3 regions of the Rhizobium sp. O111 genome follow, and region 2 is predicted to be linked to each of the others. Evidence: predicted binding sites of a transcription regulator. Region 2 holds the regulator's gene; each other region holds the start of a gene.
The links. The regulator LexA, encoded in region 2, represses DNA repair genes until DNA is damaged. The targets are predictions, from matches to a motif close to TGTTCNNNNTGTGTTCNG.

Region 1: the regulator LexA is predicted to act here: its motif matches at 2,597-2,614, upstream of ACVTFQ_RS02350 (glycosyl transferase).
Region 3: the regulator LexA is predicted to act here: its motif matches at 2,427-2,444, upstream of ACVTFQ_RS10525 (ATP-dependent helicase).

The regions. Positions count from the first base shown of each region.
Region 1 is NZ_JBSHXL010000001.1:468,658-473,355, forward strand. Features, by position in the region: gene ACVTFQ_RS02335 (F0F1 ATP synthase subunit B) at 1-422, shown strand, start outside; gene ACVTFQ_RS02340 (ribonuclease HII) at 521-1,192, opposite strand; gene ACVTFQ_RS02345 (PA0069 family radical SAM protein) at 1,358-2,515, opposite strand; gene ACVTFQ_RS02350 (glycosyl transferase) at 2,657-3,175, shown strand; gene moaB (molybdenum cofactor biosynthesis protein B) at 3,179-3,724, opposite strand; gene ACVTFQ_RS02360 (4-(cytidine 5'-diphospho)-2-C-methyl-D-erythritol kinase) at 3,711-4,622, opposite strand; gene ACVTFQ_RS02365 (tetratricopeptide repeat protein) at 4,629-4,698, opposite strand, start outside.
Region 2 is NZ_JBSHXL010000001.1:1,331,146-1,335,843, forward strand. Features, by position in the region: gene gltA (citrate synthase) at 1-127, opposite strand, end outside; gene ACVTFQ_RS06840 (ComEC/Rec2 family competence protein) at 422-2,869, shown strand; gene lexA (transcriptional repressor LexA) at 2,863-3,588, opposite strand; gene ACVTFQ_RS06850 (VOC family protein) at 3,788-4,672, shown strand; gene kdsA (3-deoxy-8-phosphooctulonate synthase) at 4,669-4,698, shown strand, end outside.
Region 3 is NZ_JBSHXL010000001.1:2,042,652-2,047,349, forward strand. Features, by position in the region: gene ACVTFQ_RS10515 (efflux RND transporter periplasmic adaptor subunit) at 1-732, opposite strand, end outside; gene ACVTFQ_RS10520 (alpha/beta fold hydrolase) at 1,085-1,906, shown strand; gene ACVTFQ_RS10525 (ATP-dependent helicase) at 2,487-4,698, shown strand, end outside.

The sequences.
Region 1 (4,698 bases), 860 kb from region 2:
ACCTCAAGGTTCCCGGCATGATGGCGACGTCGCTCGACGACCGCGCCGATCAGATCCGTAACGAGCTGTCGGAAGCCAAGCGTCTGCGTGAAGAGGCCCAGCACCTGCTGGCCGAATATCAGCGCAAGCGCAAGGAAGCCGAAGCGGAAGCTGCCCATATCCTGGCAGCCGCCGAGCGCGAAGCGGAAATGTTCACCGCCGAAGCCAAGAAGAAGACCGAGGAATTCGTTGCCAACCGCACCGCGGTTTCGGAAGCGAAGATCAAGCAGGCCGAAGCCGATGCGATGAAGGCGGTTCGTTCCGCAGCCGTCGACCTCGCCATCGCCGCCGCTGAAACGGTTCTCGTCAAGAAGGCCGATGCCAAGGTTCAGTCCGAACTCTTCGGCAACGCCCTCGGCCAGGTAAAGACCCGCCTCAACTGAGATCGGTCCTATCGCATTTCGAAGCCCCGGTTCGCCGGGGCTTTTTGCGTTTTGGGGATGTTGTCGCGGTAATGCTGAAACGACGTGCGAGGTGTCGCCTACTCGCCGTCGGTGACCAGGAACTGCTTGAGTCGCCCGAAGCTCATCCGATGCAGCGGGCATGGGCCGTGGCTGTCGATGCCGGCACGGTGGCGCGCGGTGCCGTAGCCGGCGTGCGCGGCGAAACCATAGGCGGGGAAGATCAGGTCGGCGCGCGTCATCATCCGGTCGCGCGTGACCTTGGCGACGATGGAGGCGGCAGCGATCGACACGGAGCGGGCATCGCCCTTGACGACGGCCTGACCGGGGCACTCAAGCCCGGGCGGAACGTCCAGCCCGTCGGTCAGCACATAGCTTGCCGGGATGGAGAGGCTCAGGATCGCGCGGCGCATGGCGTCGAGGCTCGCCTTGCGGATATCCGTCTCGTCGATGCGGCGCGAGCTGGATGAGGCGATCGCGACGGTCGCGGTGGCAAGGATCTGCTCGAAGAGCTCTTCCCGTCTTTGCGCGGAAAGCTGCTTGGAATCGTTCAGGCCATCGGGGATGCGCTTGGGATCGAGAATGACGGCGGCGGCAACGACTGGCCCCGCCAGCGGCCCGCGCCCCGCCTCGTCGGCGCCGGCAACAGGCCAGTGGCCGGCCTTGCGCGCCTTCAGCTCCAGCCGGAAATCCGGAAGCAGTGGGACATCTTCGAAAAGCATGGGAGAATCGGGTGGCGTGCGACGTTTCATGCGGCTGAACTTCGCACGCCAACCCGATTTCCTGCAAGTCCCCGGATCAGGGCGGCGGGCCGGGGACTTGAGAACGGAAGGCCAGGGTCAGCCGTCCGTAAGGGAATGTCAGAGCACGTCGCGCAAAAGTGTGCAGCGGTTTTGCGACAACGACATGCTGCAAAACTAGAGCAGCGACAGCTGCACGCCGCTGCCGTTGGGCGGCACGAACAGGTCGTCGCGCAGCGGCATGCTGCGGCGGGTCATGCCGAGCCGCTTCGTGGCCATCTCGAAGCGCCGGGCGATCTGCCAGGCATAGGGACCGGCGCCCTTCATGCGCTTACTGAAATCGGCGTCGTAATCCTTGCCGCCGCGCATCGAGCGCACCAGCGACATGACGTGTCGGTAGCGGTCGGGATAGTGCTGCAGCAGCCAGTCGCGAAACAGCGGCGACACTTCTAGCGGCAAACGCAGGATCACATACCCGGCTTCCGTGGCGCCAGCGGCATGCGCCGCATCGAGCACACGCTCGATCTCGTGATCGTTCAGCGCCGGAATGACCGGCGCCATCATCACCGATGTGCGGATGCCGGCGTCGCTCAGCGCCTTCAACGCATCGAGCCGCTTCGATGGGGTCGATGCGCGCGGCTCCATCGTCCGCGCCAGCTTGCGGTCCAGCGTCGTCACGGACAGCGAGGCGCGCACCAGGTTTTTCTCCGCCATGCGCTGCAGGATATCGAGATCGCGCAGGATGAGCGCAGACTTGGTGACGATCGAGACAGGATGGTTGGCCCGCTCCAGCACCTCGAGGATATCCCGCATGATCCGCCATTCCTTCTCGATCGGCTGGTACGGGTCGGTGTTGGTGCCGATGGCGATCACCCGCGGCTTGTAACCCGGCTTGGCGAGCTCGCGCTCCAGAAGCTTGGCCGCATCCGGCTTGGCAAACAGCCTGGCTTCGAAATCAAGCCCCGCAGACAGGCCCATATAGGCGTGCGTGGGGCGCGCGAAGCAATAGATGCAGCCATGCTCGCAGCCGCGATAAGGGTTGATCGAACGGTCGAAGGGGATATCCGGCGATTCATTGCGGGTGATCGCCGTACGCGGCTTTTCGATCTGCACCTCGGTCTTGAACGGCGGCAACTCCTCAAGCGTCTGCCAGCCATCGTCAAAGCCCTCGCGGCTCTGCGGCTCGAAGCGCCCGCTCGGGTTCAGCCCCGCACCGCGGCCACGCCGGCGGTCGACCTCGATCCTGAGGCCGGAAGAAACGATCATCGCGTCGGCAATATCCGCCGTATTGGCAGGCGCGAATGCGGCCTGCCCTGCAAGGGACTGTTCGTTCATCGGGTTTCTCCGTCGATGGAAGACTAGGTGTCCCCATCCGTTCTGGTGATTAAATTCCTATCGCTGAAATGAGAACAATGCAAGAACAAAATTGGAAAACTGTCGCTGGTAATGTTTTGTGCGTCGCACTATAAATGAGCAATGTTGACTGTCGTATTGGAATGCCGGGATCAGGAACCTGAGCTGGCGCAGACATTATCGGTGTTGGTTGCTGGTGCCGTGGAGGGGCTGGTGAGCGATGTGGTGGTGCTCGACCACGGCTCGCGCGATGGCTCGTCCAAGGTCGCGGACGCTGCCGGCTGCCGCTTCCATCAGCATTGGGATATCAAGGACATACTGCGCTCGGCGCGCGGCGAATGGCTGCTATTCGTTGAGCCCGGCGCCCGCCCGCAGAGCGGCTGGATCGACGAGATCGCCGAATATGTGGCGCTGAACAAGCTGCCCGCCCGTTTCACCGCCTCGCGCGGTTATCGCCGGCCTTTCTATCAGCGCCTGCGCCGCCTGGCGCCGCTCGAGCTTGGCCTGTTGCTGCCGAAAAAACATGCGCTGGCGACGGCGCGCAGCGGCATGCAGCTTGCCGAATTCGTCAAGGGACAGAAGCTGCGCAAGCTATCGGCCGAGCTCATCCCGTCCTGGGTGGCGCGTTCGGCGCGGAGCTAGGAATCAAGCGCCGCGCTTCAGGTGCTCGTCGAGCCTGGGCATGATTTCCACGAAGTTGCACGGCATGTGGCGATAATCGAACTGCGCCTTCAAGATGCCGTCCCACGCGTCCTTGCAGGCGCCGGGCGATCCCGGCAGCACGAAGACGAAGGTGGTGCCGATCAGCCCCGCCGTCGCGCGCGACTGCACGGTGGATGTACCGATCTTGTCCTGCGAGATACGGTGGAAGACAGCCGAAAAGCCGTCCATGCGCTTGTCGAACAGCGGCTCCAGCGTCTCGGGCGTCACGTCGCGCCCGGTAAAGCCGGTTCCGCCGGTGGTGATGATCACGTCGACATCGGCTTGCGCGGTCCAGGCCTGCACCTGCGCGGCGATCGCCTGCCTGTCGTCGGGCGCGATGGCGCGCGCGATGAGGCGGTGTCCCGCCTCCGAAATCCGGGCCGCCAGCGTATCGCCTGAGCGGTCGTCTGCAGCTGTGCGCGTGTCTGATACAGTCAGCACGGCAAATCCCACCGGAATAAACGGACGCGTGTCGTCAACGCCTGTCATCATCATCTCCCGCCAATGTTTCGGTTGCCTCGAAATACCAGTCCGGCCGCTTGCCGTGAAGCGCACGCGCCGCAGCCTCTGCCTCGTCCATGCTTGCGAATATGCCGAAGCACGTCGCGCCCGATCCTGACATCCGCACGAATAGCGCGCCTTGGTCGCGGAGCATATCGGCGATTTCGGCGATCTCGGGCAGCAGCGCACGCGCCGGCGGTTCGAGATCGTTGCGCATGGCGCGCAACGCGTCCAGCCAGGGGAGACCGGGTGCTACCGCAAGCGCGCCGTTCGTCTTGGTCGCCAGCTTGCGGAACACCTCGGGCGTCGAAACGCCCTTCAGCGGATTGGCGAGCACCATGGGAAAAACCGGCAGGTCGCGCACCGTCTCGATCCGCTCGCCGATACCGCGCGCGATCAGCGGCCGGCTCGCAAGACACATCGGCACATCGGCGCCGAGCTTGATGGCGATGGCGTCGATGGTCGCGGCGGGCAGGGGAGTACCCCACAACCGCATCAGCCCACGCAGCGCCGCCGCCGCATCCGCCGAGCCGCCGCCGATGCCTGAGGCAATCGGCAAATCTTTGTACAGGTGGATCTTTACGGGTGGCGCGGTCCCGCCAACGTCGAGGACGGCAAGACGCAACGCATCGCGCGCCTTCAGCACCAGATTGGTACCGCCATCGCCCGCAAGCGCGTCGCCGAAGCGTCCGGAGATATGAAACTCGTCGGCATCCGCTGGTGCGAAGTCCAGCCGGTCGCCCGCCCGCGTGAACGTCACCAGCATTTCGAGCAGATGATAGCCGTCGTCTCTCTGGCCCGTCACATGCAGGGCCAGATTGATCTTGGCAAAGGCATCCTCGCTGATCGCAACGCCGTCGGCGAAGCCGAAGCCGGTGTCAGCCATGGATGATCAGGTCTTCTTGTCGGCCGGCTTCGGGTCGACAGGGGCCGGATCGGGCATCTTCTTGTCGACGGTCTTG
Region 2 (4,698 bases):
ACGTGAAGGAAGCCGTGTTCTTGTAGAGGGCGCCGATATCGATGACATCAGGTCCGATCGTGCCGCTCTTGACCGGCAGGTCGACTGTTTTCTCACCGAGTTTTAGTGTTGCGCTTTGATCCGTCATTCTGATCCTCCAAACTGGCGGTTGGCGCCTTAAAAGCGCCATAGGGTTAAGCGTCGTCTGCGATAGCTATATGATCGCGCGCCTAATGCCAAGTTACCGTGATGCCATTTTGTGCATCGCAGTATCAACTTTTGAGCAGTGCTGAGATGCCGTCTCCGCATAGCGGAAGCCAATGATAATCCTGACATTTTCGATGGTTTTATTTCCCGTTTGAATTCAAACGATTATAGTTGCGTTTCGGTTCCGCTGGCCTCATTCTGATTGCAGGTCAGGGTGGCTTTCGGGTGTCGTTGCATGCCGGAGTTGAATGCCAGTCACGTCGTTTTGATGCCACCCGAAGCGGCGCAAATTGCCAATTTGCCGGCCGTACCGGGGCAAAATGCCCGTGCCATAATGACGCGCGCGCCGTTGACGCAGTCGACGTCGGGTTTTCTGAGTCGCGCAAGCCGAGGGATCGGCCGCCAGGCAGCCGTTGCAGCACAAGCGTTCAGCACGGAATTCGATCACGGCCGCTTTTTCCTGGCGTCGCCCATCTTCCTCGGCGCAGGCGCCATCGCCTGGTTCCGCCTTGCTGTCGATATCCCGCCCATGCGGCTCCTTGCCTGGGCTGTTCTCTTCGGTCTCGTCTTCGTTCTGGCGGGCGCCGCGCCCGTTGCCACCCGCCGTGTGGCGATATCAGGCCTGCTCGTCGTCCTTGGCATGTTCGCGGCGCAACTCGAGACCTGGCGCGCTGATACCGTCGTTCTCGACACAGCGGTGACTACGACTGTGACCGGCCGCGTGGAACGGCGCGAGGGCGACGACAACGGCCGCTGGCGCTATATCTTAAGGGTAACGCGCACGGACGAGCCTGCGCTCAAGCGTCCGCCGCAGCAAGTGTCGCTCGTCGCGCGTGCCGGCGAGCCTGTCGCGGTCGGCGGATGGCTCACGGGCCGAGTGCGCCTGACGCCGCCAGCCGGACCGGCATTGCCCGAACTCAACGATTTCGCATTCTCCGCCTATTTCGACGGCATCGGCGCCAACGGCTTCTTCTACGGTATTCCGCAGCCCATCGCGTCGCAGATCGATATCGCCGATCTCTCTGCCGCCGATCGCGCCGTGGAATGGCTCTACGGTCTGCGCAGCAGTATTGGCGACCGCATCCGCAGCATTCTGCCTGATGATACCGGCGCCTTCGCCGCCTCGCTTGTCACCGATGAGAGACGCGTCATCTCCAACGAGACGACGGAGGCGCTGCGCCAATCCGGCCTCGCGCATATCGTCGCGATCTCGGGCCTCAACATGGCGCTGTCGGCCGGCATCTGCTTTGTCGGGCTGCGGCTGTTCTTTGGACTGTTTCCTGGCTTCGCACAGGCCTATCCGACCAAGAAGCTTGCCGCCGGCAGCGCGCTTCTGGCGCTGACGGCCTATTACATGATCTCGGGCTTTGCCGTCTCCGCCGAGCGCGCCTTCATCATGATGGCGATCATGCTTGTCGCGGTGCTGTTCGATCGCCCCTCGATCAGCCTGCGCAACATCGCGCTCTCGGCGATGCTGATCATTCTGATGTCGCCATCCGAGGTGCTGGGCCCGAGCTTCCAGATGTCCTACGCCGCGACGCTGGCGCTGGTCGCGGGCTTTGCTGTGTGGACTAGGAGGCGGCATCGCGAAAGCGTTCTTCTCACGCATCCCGCGATAAAGCCGGTCATGGTCACGCTTCGCTTCTTCGGCGGCATCGCGCTGACCTCGATGATCGGCGGTTTCTCGACGGCGCTGTTTTCGATCGAGCATTTTCACAGGCTGAGCGGCTACGGCCTTCCCGCCAACCTGCTTGCCATGCCCGTCATCTCCTTCATCGTCATGCCCTTCGGAATGGCCGCGATGTTGGCGACGCCATTTGGCCTCGACGCTGTGCCGTGGAAGGTCGCCGGCTTCGGGCTGGATCTCGTGATCGACATCGCAAAGATGGTTTCCGGCTGGGGCGGCAGTGTCGATATCGGGCGGATTCCCGAATGGTATTTCGCGATCGCCGTACTCGGCTTCCTCGTCTGGGGGCTGATGCGGACGCGCCTGCGATGGATCGGCGCTGCGGTTGCCGCGCTTGCAACGATCGTCGTCGTCCTGCTGCCTGCGACACCTGCGCCAGAACTCGTCGTGTCCGAGGATGGAAGCCTTGTGGCGGCAGTTACAGGCGACGGCCTTGCCAGCAACCGCGAACGGCCGCCCGACTTCATCTTCGGGCAATGGCAGCGCGCGCTCGCGATCGAAGACCACAAGCCGCCGGATGTGATCGAAGGCGAGGCATTGTCCATTCCCAGGAGGGGTGAGCCAAGGCCACGACTGACACTGAAACAACAACGCGAAGCGCGCGCCATGATGCGCGAAGCAGCGGCTTCGACAAACGACAGCGGTTTCCAGTGCCTCAAGATGGCCTGGTGCGTGACAGCGCTCGATAGCGGCTACGTCATCGCGACGCTCGAAAACGCCGCCTATCTCGGTCCCGCCTGCGATGTGGCCGATATCGTCATCACGCCTGTCCGTCTGCGCCAGGCGACATGCCGTTCCGGCGCAATGCTATTGACCGGCGAAACCCTCAGGCGATCGGGCGCCGTCGAAATCCGTATCGACGAGCAGGGGACACCCGTCGTCAAAACCGCCTATGAAAGCCTCGGTCGCCCCTGGTTGCGCCATCGCGCCTATGACTGGCGCAACGACAGCTTCAGCGACGACCAGTCACCGCCTGGCGATGTCACCACTCAGTGATACCGGCGAATAAGCCCGACGAGCTTGCCCTGAACCTTGACGCGGTCAGGCCCGAAAATGCGGGTTTCGTAAGCCGGGTTCGCAGCTTCCAGCGCGATCGACGCGCCCTTGCGGCGGAAGCGCTTCAGCGTCGCCTCTTCATCGTCGACAAGCGCCACGACGATGTCGCCGGGATTGGCGGTGTTGCCGTTGCGGATGATGACGGTGTCGCCGTCGAAAATGCCGGCTTCGATCATCGAGTCGCCCTTGACCTCGAGCGCGTAGTGCTCGCCGGAGCCGAGCATGTCGGCGGGGACGGTGATGTCGTGGGTGTTGTTCTGGATCGCCGAGATCGGCACACCGGCGGCGATCCGGCCCATGACGGGAACGGACGCCGAGTTGCCGTTGTCGGCGCTGGGCGCGGCCTTCGGGGCAGGGGCCGCGGCCACCGGCTGCGGCTTGCCGAGGCTGCCCTCGATGACGCTCGGCGAGAAGCCGCGTCGCGGCTGCAGGCTCGGATTATAGGCTTCCGGCAGCTTGATGACCTCGAGCGCGCGCGCCCGGTTTGGCAGCCGGCGAATGAAGCCGCGCTCTTCCAGCGCCGTGATCAGCCGGTGAATGCCGGATTTTGATGCTAGATCGAGTGCATCCTTCATTTCGTCGAAGGATGGCGGAACGCCCGACTCTTTCATCCGCTCATGAATGAACAGAAGCAGTTCTTGTTGCTTGCGTGTCAGCATCGAAATGAACCCCAGAGTCGTGAAACAAAGCCAGAACGGACACTATATGTTCCATATGTGTTCCGCAAGTGCCTAAATTTTCGTAAAACTTGGCTCGGAATCGTCGCGATTTTGCACTTCATTCGATTTAACCGCGCTCGCCTCTTGCATTGTGGCGAAAGCCAGCGCACATCTCTGCCGATTTCGGGAGGATTTGCCGATGAGTGACCCCCATCCCCTGGACCACGTGGTGCTGCCGGTGGTCAATATCGAGATGGCGCGCGAGCGCCTGGGCAAGCTCGGTTTTACCGTCGCCGCCGATGCGCGGCACCCATTCGGCACCGAGAATGCCTGCGTCTTCTTTGCCGACAAAACCTACCTCGAGCCGCTCGGCATCGCCAGCCTGGAGACTTACGAAGCGGCCATCGGAGACGGCAACGTTTTCACCGCACGTGATCGTGCCTTCCGCTTCCGCTGCGGCGACGACGGCCTGTCGGCTATCGTCTTCGGTACGCCGGATGCCGATAGCGATCACGCCCGCTTCATCGACGATGGCATGAGCGGCGGCGAGATGCTGAGATTTGCCCGGCAGATGAAGATGCCGGATGGTTCTGAGGCGACCGCCGCGTTCCGCCTGGCTTTCGCGGCCGATCTGCGCGCACCCGATTTCTTCCTCTTCGCCTGCCAGCGCGTCAACCCACTGCCCAGCGATCTCAAGGCCTTGGAAACCCATGCGAATGGCGTTTTGGGCATCCTGTCGATCGTGCTCTCGTCGTCCGATCCCAAGGCGTTCGCGCCGCTGTTGCAGCTGGCGTCTGATGCGCAGGCGACCCGCGAGGAGGCGTTCGGTGTCAGCCTGGATGCCGGCAACGCCCGTATCAATATCCTGTCGCCGGATGGCTTGAACGCTTACTACGATCTCGCCGAGCCCAAGGCCGATCGCGGCCTGCGTGGCGCGGCGATTGTCTTTTCCGTTGCCGATCTCGCCGTGACAGAGGCGCATTTGGCTGCTAACGGGATCACCTATACACGCAAGAACAATCGAATTCTGGTGAAGGCCGCACCCGGCCAGGGCGCGCTCTTCGCCTTCGAGGAGAAACGATGACTGAGACCAATTCCGAGGTGGCCGTT
Region 3 (4,698 bases), 710 kb from region 2:
CCAGTAGTCGACGAGGATTTCGGTGCGATCATCGAGCGTTACGATCGGCGTCGTCGTCGAGACGTTGTCGCCGATATTGATTGGCATGATGCCGACGATACCGTCGATCGGCGCCAGGATGTTGCGACGGTCGAGGCTCAGCTGCGCTGCCTGCAATTGCAGCCGCGCGTTCTGCTCGGCGATCTCCTGATCGAACACGTCCATGCGCGACACGCTGGACTTGATATTGTTGTAGAGGCTGGACTTCTCGACCGCCGACTTCAGCGCGACTTCCGCCTGCCCCTTGACGATCACCTGCTCCTCGCTGTCGAGCTTGGCGATGATCTGCCCCTGCTTGACCCGGTCGCCGGACTTGACGAGGATCTCGCGGATGAGACCGCTTGCCTGCGGCGTCACCACCACCGAGCGGATCGCATCCCCCGTGCCGATCGCACCCAGCCGGTCGTTGACCACGCCAGGAACCACGGCCTGCGTGACGACAAGCACAGCGCCGTTGCGACCGCCACCGCCGCCATTGCCGCCGCCCTGGCGACGGTTGCCAGCCTGCTCGCCGCCAGCTGTAGGCGCCGCCGCGCGGCCTGCATTGTCAGGATCGATCGCCTTACCGACAAGTGCTTCGGGAACGCCGGCATTGCGCAGCGTATCGCGCGCGCCAGGCACAAAGACAGCCCATCCGGTAACGCCAGCGGCGATAACGACAAGACAGATCGCAAACTGCTTCCAAAATGACATTCACGTCTCCAGAGGGACTCGAGGTTGTCCAGGGTCGATCGAAAGAGGCGCATACGTGGCAAATCGCCGCGCAACGCCGGAATTATTGTCCGATTGCAGGTCAGCGGCAAGCAAATTGGCCGCCCATTACAGCATTGTAATGTCAACTGTTGGTGACCGGCGAATGTCAGTCATCTCACCCTGACGTTGCCGTCTTCGCAAAAGACTAGACCCACAGGAGCAAATGTCCGCCGGACCGGCAAATAGTGCTTTCGTTTCTGATCATTCCGATGTTCTCTGCCGTCGCGCAATGGGCCGCAAGCGCGCCCGCCGCTCCATTCATTCAAACGCGAACGCAAAGAGGATGACGAGCATGCCGAAGATCACCACCAAGGACGGAACGAAGATTTTCTACAAGGATTGGGGCACCGGCCAGCCGATCCTCTTCTCGCATGGCTGGCCTCTCTCGGGCGACGCCTGGGAAGCGCAGATGCTCTATTTCGGCCAGAACGGCTACCGCGTCATCGCCCATGACCGGCGCAGCCACGGCAAGTCCTCCCAGACCTGGGACGGCAACAATATGGACCAGTACGCCGACGATCTTGCCGAACTGATCGAGCATCTCGACCTCAAGAACCTGATCATGATCGGCCACTCCACCGGCGGCGGCGAAGTCGCCCACTATCTCGGCCGCCACGGCACCAAGCGCGTCGCCAAGGTGGTGCTGGTCGGCGCCGTTCCGCCGCTGATGCTGAAAACCGACGCCAACCCCGAGGGCCTGCCGCTCAACGTCTTCGACGGCATCCGCAAGGGCACCGCGCTCGACCGCTCGCAATTCTTCCGCGACCTCTCCATGCCCTTCTACGGCTTCAACCGCGACGGCGCCAAGGTCAACGAAGGCCTGCGCGAGACCTTCTGGCTGATGGGCATGGCCGGCGGCATCAAGGGCGAATACGACTGCATCCACGAATTCTCCGAGGTCGACTACACCGACGACCTCCGCAAGATCGACAAGCCGACCCTCTTCATCCACGGCAACGACGACCAGATCGTCCCCATCGTCGCTGCCGCCCTGAAGTCCTCGAAGATCGTAAAGGGCGCCGTGCTCAAGGTCTACGAAGGCTCCAGCCACGGCCTCGCCCAGGTCGAGCCTGAACGCTTCAACGCGGACGTGTTGGCGTTCATCAAGGGGTGATCGGCCCGCCGCGCCCTCGGGTGTTGGACGCTTGAGGTTCATCCGCACCGCTGAACTCGCGGAAACGTGCTTAGATCCTCGGCACAAGGCCGAGGATGACGCCGAGCGAGAGGAAAGCGCTTCCACTTCAATTGGTTACGAAGCGCCACCCCATGCTCCACCGTCATCCTCGGGCTCGTCCCGAGGATCTGCCAAGCCCTCGTTTTGCTCGACGTGAATGGACACTTGGCGCCGCACCGCGCCATTGCCTTTGAAGCGTTGACGCTCATCCGCACCGTTGAACTCGCGGAGACGTGCTTAGATCCTCGGCACAAGGCCGAGGATGACGCAGAGAAAGGAGAAAGCGCTTCCACATCAATAGCTTACCAACGCCATCCCCACCCTCAACCGTCATCCTCGGGCTCGTCCCGAGGATCTAACCACGGTCCCGCTTGCTCGACGTGAATGGACGCGAGGCGCAACCCGCGTATCACCCGCTCCTCGTCGTCACCACCCCACAACGACAAACATCCCGTGGACCGGGAATGAAAGCAGAACATCTTTTCTGGTCTTTCCGATCCGAATCACTACATTACGCGGCATGAGCAACAGTTTCGACGATATGCCCTTCTTCGACGAGGAGCCGGGCGAAGCGCCGCGCAAGCAGCAGGCCCCCGCAGCTCCCGCACGAGGAGCGCCCGTTTCGGCCCCGGCCTCGGGAGGTCTCGCCGCCCGCGCCATGGCCGCCCGTGGCGGCGCTCGAGAGCGGCCGGATTATCTGGATGGCCTCAATCCCGAGCAGACCGAGGCAGTCGAAACGCTTGAAGGCCCGGTCCTCGTGCTCGCCGGCGCCGGCACCGGCAAGACGCGCGTGCTGACCACCCGCATCGCCCATATCCTGAACACCAACCGCGCCTTCCCCTCGCAGATCCTGGCAGTCACCTTCACCAACAAGGCCGCCCGCGAGATGAAGGAGCGTATCGCGCATCTGGTCGGCGGCGCGGTCGAGGGCATGCCATGGCTCGGCACCTTCCACTCGATCGGCGTCAAGCTGCTCCGCCGCCACGCCGAGCTCGTCAACCTGCGCTCCGATTTCACCATTCTCGACACCGACGACGTCGTGCGCCTCGTCAAGCAGCTGATCCAGGCCGAAGGCCTAGACGACAAGCGTTGGCCGGCCAAGCAGTTCGCCGGGATGATCGACACCTGGAAGAACAAGGGGCTGGGCCCCGCCGACATCCCCGAGGGCGACGCGCGCGCCTTCGCCAACGGCAAGGGTCGCGAACTCTACTTCGCTTACCAGCAGCGCCTCTCGACGCTGAACGCCTGCGATTTCGGCGACCTCCTGATGCATCCGATCGCGATCTTCAGGAAGACCCCGGATCTGCTCAAGGAATACCATCAGCGTTTCCGCTATATCCTGGTCGACGAGTATCAGGACACCAACACCGCGCAGTACATGTGGCTGCGCCTGCTCGCCCAGCGCCCCAAGGGCGAGCCGCAGAATGTCTGCTGCGTCGGCGACGACGACCAGTCGATCTACGGCTGGCGCGGCGCCGAAGTGGACAACATCTTGCGCTTCGAAAAGGATTTCCCCGGCGCCAAGGTGATCAAGCTCGAGCGCAACTACCGCTCGACCGCCCATATTCTGGGCGCTGCCGCGCACCTGATCACCCATAATGAAGGCCGCCTCGGCAAGACGCTGTTCACCGACCGCCGCGACCCCGATGATATCAAGGTGCAGGTCCACGCTTCCTGGGATTCGGAGGAGGAAGCCCGCGCCATCGGCGACGAGATCGAACAGCTGCAGCGCAACCAGCACAAGCTGAACGATATAGCGATCCTCGTGCGCGCCTCCTTCCAGATGCGCGAGTTCGAAGATCGCTTCGTCACCCTCGGCCTCAACTACCGCGTCATCGGCGGCCCGCGCTTCTACGAGCGCCTCGAAATCCGCGATGCCATGGCCTATTTCCGCCTCGTCGCCCAGCCGGCCGACGATCTCGCCTTCGAGCGCATCATCAACACCCCCAAGCGCGGCCTGGGCGACACCACCGTGCGCGCGCTGCACGATTATGCCCGCGCCCGTGACATCCCGATGCTGGCGGCAGCCGCCGACATGATCGAGACGGACGAACTGAAGCCGAAGGCCCGCAAGGCGCTGTTCGATGTGATTCAATCTTTCCGCAGATGGCAGGAAAGGCTTGAAAACACATCACATACCGAGCTCGCCGAGCAGATCCTCGAAGAGTCCGGCTATACCGACATGTGGAAGGCCGACAAGACCGCCGACGCCCCCGCCCGCCTCGACAACCTGAAGGAACTCATCCGCTCGATGGAGAGCTTCGAGTCCATGCGCGGGTTCCTCGAGCATGTCTCGCTGGTCATGGACGCCGAGCAGAACGAGAATCTCGACGCCGTCTCGATCATGACGCTGCACTCGGCCAAGGGCCTCGAATTCGAGACCGTCTTCCTGCCGGGCTGGGAAGAAGGCCTCTTCCCGCACCAGCGCTCGCTCGACGAAACCGGCCGCGCCGGGCTGGAGGAAGAGCGCCGACTGGCCTATGTGGGGCTGACCCGCGCCAAGCGCCGCTGCCACATCTGGTTCGTCTCCAACCGCCGCATCCACGGCCTGTGGCAATCGACCATCCCCTCACGCTTCCTCGACGAACTGCCCGATACCCATGTCGAGGTCGCCGAAGTCGAGCAGAGCTATGGCGGTTACGGCCGCGGCGGCTACGGCCAGTCGCGCTTCGACAAGGCCGAGCCCTTCGCCAACAGCTACTCCACCCCCGGCTGGAAACGCGCCCAGCAAA